DNA from 2 places in the Bifidobacterium sp. MSK.17.10 genome. Region 2 is predicted to be linked to the other one. Evidence: riboswitches for the same ligand, from Rfam matches in the RefSeq annotation. Region 2 holds a riboswitch; the other holds the start of a gene.
What was found. A riboswitch is a leader RNA that binds a small molecule or an ion and turns the genes downstream of it on or off. The one in region 2 is predicted to bind thiamine pyrophosphate.
Positions count from the first base shown of each region.

Region 1 (4,454 bases), on a different contig from region 2:
ACGCTTTCGCAGGTGATGGCCGCTTCCTCCGGATTCAGTTCAATGCCTTGACCAGCCAACCATGCGTACCGTTGTCGAAAAGCTCGCTGGTGATGCGGTAGCCAAGATGTTCATACATCGCGAAATTCTTATCTTCGGAGTGTACGGCGGCAACATGTCCACCGGCCTTCCGGATGAGACGTTCCGCCTCGGCCAGCACCGTCTTGCCGATACCATGGCCACGTTCGTCGGCGACCACGGCCAAACGACCAATCACCCAACGTCCGGGTTGATCGGCATGGTCGAGATCAGGGTAGAGACGGCATGTCGCCACGGCGCGGCCGTTTCCAAAAGCCAGCAGATGCGTGGCTCGGCCCGGCTCATCCCATTCGTCGAATTCCGGACGATAATCCTTCTCCACGACGAACACCGCCGTGCGGATGCCGCGCGCCTCGTCCGTCATCATGTCGTATTCGCGGATCTCCATATGATCCGACACTACAGTCGGGCGGGGAAGAGAGATGAATGGAAGTTATGTGGCGTCGTGTTCGACGATGGCACTGTTGTCGAACGCACGCCGAACAACGCACGCCAAACGCACGTAGGCGGATGTATGACAGCCAGCGCACGTGATAGGGTACACCCGTGAACGAAAAAGAGAAGGACTCCGACACACGCATATACGCTTTGGACGGGCTCAGAGGACTCGCGGCCCTGGCAGTGGTCGCATACCATTACACGGGAGGCACCCTCCGCCAACTATTGCCAGGCGCCCAATTCGTCACCCTATTCTTCATTCTCAGCGGACTTGTACTTTCCATCGTTCCGCTACGCGTCGGAATCGACACATACAACTGGCCTCGCTACCAGCTGCGTCGCATCGCCAGACTCGCCATCCCCACCTGCACGGCAATCGGGATCTGCTGTATCGTCTCCACAATCGCCATGCACATGGGGTGGAAAGCGGAAGAATACGCAAACGCGTTCAGCACATCCTCGCCATCAGTCTGGCTACACAATCTGCTCACCCAACTCGACATGCTTTCAATGACCACCGCCGGCACCAGAGTGGACGGTTCCACATTGGCAATGGTCGACCTGCCATCATGGAGCATGTGCTGGGAATTGCTTTTCAGCCTCGCCCTGCCCGTATACGTCATCATCGCCACCGACATGCGATTCGTGGCACCCATTGCGCTCGTATGCGTGCTGTTGTCGGAGTGGACGCAGTGGCCGCCGTTGCGTCACATGGCCATGTTCGCGCTTGGCGTCGCGTTGGCGAAACGGCTTACGGACAACGGGCGCGAGACGATGCGCGACGTCGTTGCCGTACCGCTCGCCCTGTGTGGCATCGTCTTGGTTTGCCAAAGCGGTTTCGGTTTGCTGCCTGGTATTGTCGCCCAACCTTTGGCCGTGTGCGGATGCCTGATATTGGTGGTGTTCGCACTTACCTGCAACGTGGTATCCGACCTGCTTTCCACGCCACCTGTCCGTTGGCTGGGGCGCATTTCATTCAGCCTGTATCTGACCCATCTTCCCGTCCGCGACTGGATTGTGCCGTACATTCCCGTACAGGGTCTATTGCGCCCGATGGTTTTGTTTGCATTGTGCCTTCTGGTGGCGGAGGCGTTCTATCTTGCCGTGGAACGGCCTGCTACCAGACTGTCAAGGAGGCTGGGAAAGGCGAAAAGGGAAGCCTGATGTATTCCGCTTGCGCATGGTGCTTTAGGCGGAATCGCCGGTTTGCATGAATGGCGATTGAGCGACCGGTATACGCTTCCTGCGAGGACATGTTCGGCATGTTCCGCGGCAAGGCGTGCATTCGGAAACTGATCCGCGGAAACATGTCCGGCCACGGCAAGTCAGTCGCCATCACTTTGGAACATGGCATCCACGGAAGCGCGTACCTGCCCGGTGTCCTGTCGTGGCCCGTCAAATACCATCAGGGAGATGGAGTTGGTACGTAGTTCACTCAGCGAGCTCAGCAACGGACGCACCGCCGCGGTGCTGCCCAAAGCGACCGTGCGCCCGTCATCATCAAACGGAACAGGACATCCTACATGTTTATGAGTATCAACAGCTATCAGAATCTCTTCGACCGTCTTGAGGATAAGTTCGATGCTTGCCTCGCCGACGCCCGCATAGCCGAGAACGATGGACGCCGCAACAGGCATGGACTCTGATCCGACGCAGACGGTATTCGTGGCATGTCAATTGAATTATGATTCCCTTAGTTTCAGATTCGAAGGAATCGTCTGGAGCGATTTCCACGACGGTTCGGTCGGCATTCCCGCCTTCGTGCGCGAAGGACAGAACGTCCACATCAAAGCAACAGTGGACAAATACAATCCCGACAGCGGCTTTCCCGCATATCGATGGGTTCCGTGTTTTTCCGAAGGCTCAGGACTTTCGGAAAAACACGGAACCCATTTTTCCATTTCACGAGACTTTTGGCCGACATGTGGAATACCAGCCTGGAAACGCGCCGAACCATGTAATATCGCTTGCGGACACGGGGGCCATTATGGCTGAGAGGAAGCGACCGCTTCAACCGTATGAACGTATACCGGATAATGCCGGCGCACGGACGTCTCTCTACTTCCCGTGCCTTTGCATAAGAGAAAGGCACATACCTTTATGACTGAAGAAAACCAGTCTTCCGCAGTTCGCAAACCCAACGTCAAATGGCGTGTGGTCGACATCGTCGTGGCCGCGATCGTTGCCGTCGCATCCGGCGTGATCTTCTGGGCCTGGGACTTCATCTACGCCGTCCCGACCGCCCTGTTCGACAGCCTCACCCCGGGACTGGGCGGACTCTTCCATTTCATGTGGCTGTTCGCCGGCCCGCTCGTGGCCATCATCATCCGCAAGCCCGGCGCGGCCTTCTTCGGCGAAACCATCGCCGCGGTCATCGAAACGCTGCTGGGCAATCCATTCGGCGTGGCGCACGCACTGCTGATCGGCATGGCCCAAGGACTCGGCGCCGAAATCGGCTTCGCGGTCTTCGTATACCGCAAGTGGAACCTGCTCACCGTGACCCTGGCCGGCGCGTTGACCGGCCTATCCAATGGCCTGTACGAATGGGTCGTCACCGCCGGCTGGTCGACACTGCAAGGCGTCGTGTTCACCGTCTGCTGCGTCATCTCCGGAGCCGTATTCGGCGGAGCGCTCATGTGGTTCGTACAAAAGGCGCTCGCCAAAACCGGCGTGCTCGACCGCTTCGAATCCGGCAAGGCCGACGTCGTGGCCTGAACCACGCAACTCACAATCCAACAACAAACATAGAAAACATGCCGGCCGTCCGCCGGCGTATCCAAGAAAAGAGAAAATCATGACCAACCACGTTCCAGAAGCAACGAAACCCGCCAGCGGAGACTACGCTTGGCTGGGCGCGGAAGCCGGCTCCGTCGCCGACCTCATGTACATGCTCAACACCGAGGACTGGTACGACGCCATCAACTCGCGTTTCGTCAGCGAGCTGCTTGACGACACCTTGCCGGAATCCATCCTCAAGGCGTATCTGATTCAGGACTTCAAGTTCTATAACAACGGCATGATGGCACGTCTCATCAAACTCGCTCCACGTCAGGAGACCAAGGACATGCTCGCGGCGCAATCGCAGTGGTTCGCCGACAACGAGGCCACCTACTTCGAGCACTTCCTCGAGGCCTATCACGTCGGCCAGGAGGAATACGACGCGACCGAACCGACCCCGGCCAACAAGGAGTACGGCGCATACCTCGACAGCCTGTCCGACAAGAGCTGGCCGGAACTGATCACCGCGATCTGCTGCATGGAATGGCTGTACCTCGCATGGGCCAAGCGCACCGTCGATGCCGACGTCATCCAGCAGGTGCCGGTGCACAAGGGCTGGGTCGACCTGCATGAAGGCGCGCACTTCCGCAAGTGGGTCGGCGACCTCATCTCCCTGGTCAACGAATACTGCTCCATCGATGGTCCGGAAGCCGAAGTGTTCCGCACCATCGTGCATCTGGAGCGCCGCTTCTTCGACGACTCCTACCCGCAGGAGTGAGCCTGCGATCCACGACCGCATAAGCCATGAGCCTGGCGCGTACGATCGATGTCGTACACGCCAGGCTCATTTGTTGCGGTTCCGTCCGGAGCCCGATTTCCTCGTGCGCGGCTGCCGCGCGAGGGCGGCCCGTCTACAGCGAGATCCCGTCGATGCGGCGGAGCTCCTCGTCGCTGAACGAAGTGTTCCTAAGCGCACCGATATTGTCGATCAGCTGCTGTGGACGGGACGCTCCGACCAGCACCGAAGCCACCATGCCGTCGTGCAGCAGCCAAGCCAGTGACATTTCGGCGAGCGTCTGTCCACGCTCGGCGGCCAGATCGTTCAGGTCGCGAATCTGCTGAAGCCGTTCCGGCGTCAACGCGCTCTGCTGCAGGAATCGTCCGTCATGTGCGATTCTGCTGTCCGCCGGAACGCCGTTCAGATACCGGTTGGTCAACAG
Region 1 is NZ_JAHOJD010000004.1:49,684-54,137, forward strand. Features, by position in the region: gene KSX58_RS04180 (GNAT family N-acetyltransferase) at 35-466, opposite strand; gene KSX58_RS04185 (acyltransferase) at 625-1,680, shown strand; gene KSX58_RS04190 (hypothetical protein) at 1,842-2,153, opposite strand; gene KSX58_RS10590 (DUF4839 domain-containing protein) at 2,152-2,511, shown strand; TPP riboswitch at 2,482-2,585, shown strand; gene KSX58_RS04200 (ECF transporter S component) at 2,617-3,231, shown strand; gene KSX58_RS04205 (TenA family protein) at 3,311-4,012, shown strand; gene KSX58_RS04210 (aldo/keto reductase) at 4,146-4,454, opposite strand, start outside.
Region 1: it holds a riboswitch for thiamine pyrophosphate, as region 2 does, so the genes downstream of both, KSX58_RS04200 (ECF transporter S component) here and KSX58_RS01995 (hydroxyethylthiazole kinase) in region 2, are expected to answer to the same signal.

Region 2 (4,454 bases):
TACCAGCATTGTCTTTCTTTACAGCAACACCGCCATAATGGAATTTCGCGGTCGATAGATCGTCGATATTCACAGCCGCCTGCAACTGGCTTTCCACACTGATGGTAGATTCGGTCCTTGCATTGTCAAAAACAGGTTTAACGACACCGTTCCACACAAACAGGACAACTGCAACAGTGACAATTGCCGCAACAGCGCCAAACAACACCTTACGCAACTTTTTTGCACTGAGATCGCCGAACAACCTATCGCAAAGACCGCCCCGCCTCCTTCGACTCCCGTCATTTCTCGCCAACGCACATTCCTTTCACGGTTCTCTTCCGTCAACAATTCTATCCCCGCATGCAAATACATAGGGGCGTCACAAACGTCTCAGGAAATAATACGGGGAAGCCCATCTCGTGGAATGATTATCGGAAATAATCCGATATTTGATGACGTTTCATCATAATGAAAATGCCCGCCATGTCTTCCTGCAAGGCAGGACAGCACACATACCACTTACTACTTCCACGCCGGCTTAAACATTCGGATGGGATACTCAAAAGAGCGTGGAAGAGGCGACCTGCTATTCAGCACACGAAATGCTGCAGCCGAACGTACAATGGTCGCCCCATGTCTTCGCTATTCGACGATGCCGTTTTTGGACTAAATCAGCCAATCGGTCACGTCCTCCTCGGAAACAGATTCCGAGAAACGGTGCCCGGTAAGCCATGTACCGCTGCCTGCCATTTTCTGGAGCGTGGATGCACTGTTGCCGATATCGGAGCTGGCGGAAGTGCAGAACGGAATGATCGTCTTACCTGCGAAATCGTTGGATTTGACGGAATCGTTCACCAGCCAAACAGGTGCCATCCACCAAATCGGGAAGCCCAGATACACAGTGCTGCCGGCACAGACCATGTCATGGGCCGGAATCATTCGCGGCCGGCACGTTCCTTGACATAACCGACGAAGCGGTCGACCGCCTCAGGGGTGTCGTGGCGAAAGAACATGCTGGTCTTGGTGTCAAGGCCCGCGATGGTTGTCATCTCGCTGTCGGAGAGCCGGAAATCGAAGATGTTCAGGTTTTCTTCCATGCGCTCCTTGTGCGTGGACTTGGGCAGAGCGACGATGTCGCGCTGGGTGAGCCAACGCAGGATCACCTGCGCGACGGACTTGCCATGTACCTCGCCAATCTTGGCCAGGGTGGGATTGGAGAACATGTTCTGCATGCCCTCCCCGAACGGAGCCCATGCTTCCTGAGCCACGCCCCGCTTGACCATGTTCTTGCGAGCTTCGATCTGCTGGTTGAGCGGATTAGTCTCGACCTGATCGGCCATCGGGGCGATCTCATTGAAGGCGACCATGTCGGCCAGACGGTCCGGATAGAAGTTGCTCACGCCGATGGCGCGGATCACGCCGTCCTTGTAGAGCTTTTCGAGTGCACGCCACGCGCCGTAGGTATCGGAAAACGGCTGGTGCAGTAACACCAGATCGAGATAGTCGGTGCCAAGCTTCTTCAAGGACACATCGACGGACCTCAGCGTGTTCTCATAGCCGTAATTGCTGATCCAGATCTTGGTAGTGAGGAACAGATCCTTACGATCGATACCGGAATCCTTGATTCCTTGGCCGACTTCGGCCTCGTTGAAGTACGACTGTGCGGTGTCGATATGGCGGTACCCGGTCTCGATGGCCTCGCGCACGCAGCGAGGAGCATCGTCCTTGCTGATCTGGAAGACGCCGTATCCGATCTTCGGAATCTCAACACCGTTGGCAAGTTTCACGTATTCCACTGTTTTTCCTTCCATAAATTCGTCGGTATTCAGTGCCGGCATGTATGCCGTTCTGACCCCCAAGATAAAATCCGGTAGCTGCTACCGGTCAAATTACGGCACGCCGGTACTATCTACCGGTATTAATAACCGGAAATGTGACATGATAGGTACAAACAAAAAAGAACAATGCGCCTCAAGCCCGACCCCATCCGGCGGCACCCGCCGAACGTCCTGCCGCGCAGCGTCCGAAAGGAGCCACGTATAGCAATCACGGCAGTGCCACTCCATAAGAACATGAAAACCTATACGATGAAGCAGGCCTGCAAACTAACCGGCATGAATTACGAAGCATTGAAGTTCTATTGCAATTCAGGACTCGTGCCCGGTCTCAAACGAGACCAGAACAACCGACGCGTCTTCGACGCGCGATGCATCGCATGGATCAACGACCTGACATGCCTCAAACGCTGCGGTCTGGGCATCAAGGAGATGCGGCACTACACGCAGCTCTGTCTTGAAGGTGAGTCATCGATACCGGAACGTCAGGAAATCCTTGCCGAAAAACGCGAGCATCTGGAGACGCAATGGAGGAACTGCGTAAAGCCATCGCCTACATCGATGAAAAACAGCGCTTCTACGCCGACGTGACTGCCGGCAGGACGGCATACTGCAGCAACGTCATCGACACGACGCAAAGCGACTGACTGCGTTCCGTAGGTGATTTTTGCGTTCCGTAGGCGATCAGCTTCGAATCCGGACACGAGCAAACGCCTAATTCCAGGCATCTCGCCGATGCTTATCCGGCAGCAACCACCTACGGAAGCCCAAAATCACCTACGAAATCGCGCCTGTCAAGGGACGTAGATAGATTAAGCACTGTTGTAAACATGCGGGGGTGCTTGATGGCCAAGTCCATCAAGCTGAGATAGGCATGAACGCCTGACCCTTTGAACCTGTTGGTTAGGACCAACGTAGGGAGCAGATCATGAGCGATGACTCATCCGCCAATGACGCACTCGGCGCATTGCGTGCCGCCATCAAACAAGCCGTCATGGACGTACGCGAGCAGACGCCGCTGGCGCAGTCGTTCACCAATTTCGTGACCATCAATCTCGTTGCCAACGCACAGCTTGCGGCGGGCGGCACCGCGGCCATGAGCTATCTGCCGGATGATGTGATCGCCACCGCCGAAATCGCCGGATCGAACTACATCAACGTGGGCACGTTGCTGCCGTTCTTCAAGGACGCGCTGCCGGAAATCGCGCGCAAACTGCACGAAAACGGCAAGACGTGGGTGCTAGACCCGGTTGCTGCGGGCATTGGCGAAACACGCACGTTCATTCTTGAATCGTTCCGTGACGCGCCTCCGACCATTGTGCGCGGCAATGCGAGCGAGGTCATCGCGCTTGATGCGATGTGGGGGCTGGCCGACGCCGACAGCACTGATCCGACCACGCGTCCGGCTGGAGTGGAGGCCGTTGACGAGGTCGACGCGGCCATCGACGCGGCCAAACGTGTGGCCCGCCATTTGGCGAAGCACTCCCCCGTCGGCAAGGGCGCGGTTGCGGTGTCCGGCGCGGTTGATCTGGTGACCGACGGCGAGCGCACGTTCCGCCTGCCCGGAGGCAGCGCGATGATGACGAAGATCACCGGCGCCGGCTGTTCGCTCGGCGGCGTGACCGCAACGTATCTTGCCGTGGCCGAGCCGCTGGTCGCCGCCCTTGCCGCGTCGCTGCTGTATGATCGTGCGTCCGAAATCGCCGAAGTCAAATCCGATGGCCCCGGTTCGTTCCAGGTGGCGCTGCTCGACGCGCTGTGGAACGTCACCGCCGATCAGGTGGCCGCGTCCGACATCATCGAAACCAACTGACCGCAACGTTCCGTGGATGGTTTCGCACCATCGCAATCGTATATACGGAATATATACGTTCAGTGCGGTGCGACGGAAAATAACAAGACTTCTTCTGGAGCACTTACCCAAAGAACAACAAAGGGGAAACCAATGAATAATTATCCATTCGCCTCGATGCGCGACTGCTTTGATATGAGCGCGTATTTCGTGGTCGGTCCGCAGGATTGCAAGGGCCGGCCGGTGACGGATGTGGTGGATGACGCGTTGCGTGGGGGCGCGACGTTCATCCAATTGCGCGCCAAGAACGCGGATGCGAAGGATATCACCGAAATGGCCCGCGATATCGCGCAGGTCATCAAGAACAGCGGCAAGTCCGATTCCGTGGCGTTTGTGATCGACGACCGCGTGGATGTGGTGTGGCAGGCGCGCGACAAGGGCATCAAGGTGGATGGCGTGCATATCGGCCAGACCGATATGGAACCGCAGGAGGCTCGCGCGCTGCTCGGCGAGGATGCCATCGTGGGCCTGTCCGCCGAGACCGAAAGTCTGGTGAAGCTTATCAACGAGCTGCCGAGCGGCTGCATCGACTACATCGGCGCCGGCCCGCTACATGTGTCCACCACCAAGCCGGAGGCTTCCGTGGGCGGCAACGACGGTTCCGGGCACACGCTTGACGAGGAACAGATCAACGCGATTTGCGCGGCGAGCGAGTTCCCGGTAGTGGTCGGCGGCGGCGTACATGCCGACGATATGGAGATGCTGGCCCGTTCGAAGGCGGCCGGCTGGTTCGTGGTGTCCGCGATCGCCGGTGCCGACGATCCGGAAGCGGCCACCCGCGAAAT
Region 2 is NZ_JAHOJD010000002.1:124,789-129,242, reverse strand. Features, by position in the region: gene KSX58_RS02015 (DUF4230 domain-containing protein) at 1-295, opposite strand, end outside; gene KSX58_RS02010 (flavodoxin) at 649-921, opposite strand; gene KSX58_RS02005 (aldo/keto reductase) at 918-1,793, opposite strand; partial or broken gene KSX58_RS02000 (MerR family transcriptional regulator) at 2,055-2,464, shown strand; TPP riboswitch at 2,642-2,755, shown strand; gene KSX58_RS01995 (hydroxyethylthiazole kinase) at 2,746-3,630, shown strand; partial or broken gene KSX58_RS01990 (thiamine phosphate synthase) at 3,763-4,454, shown strand, end outside.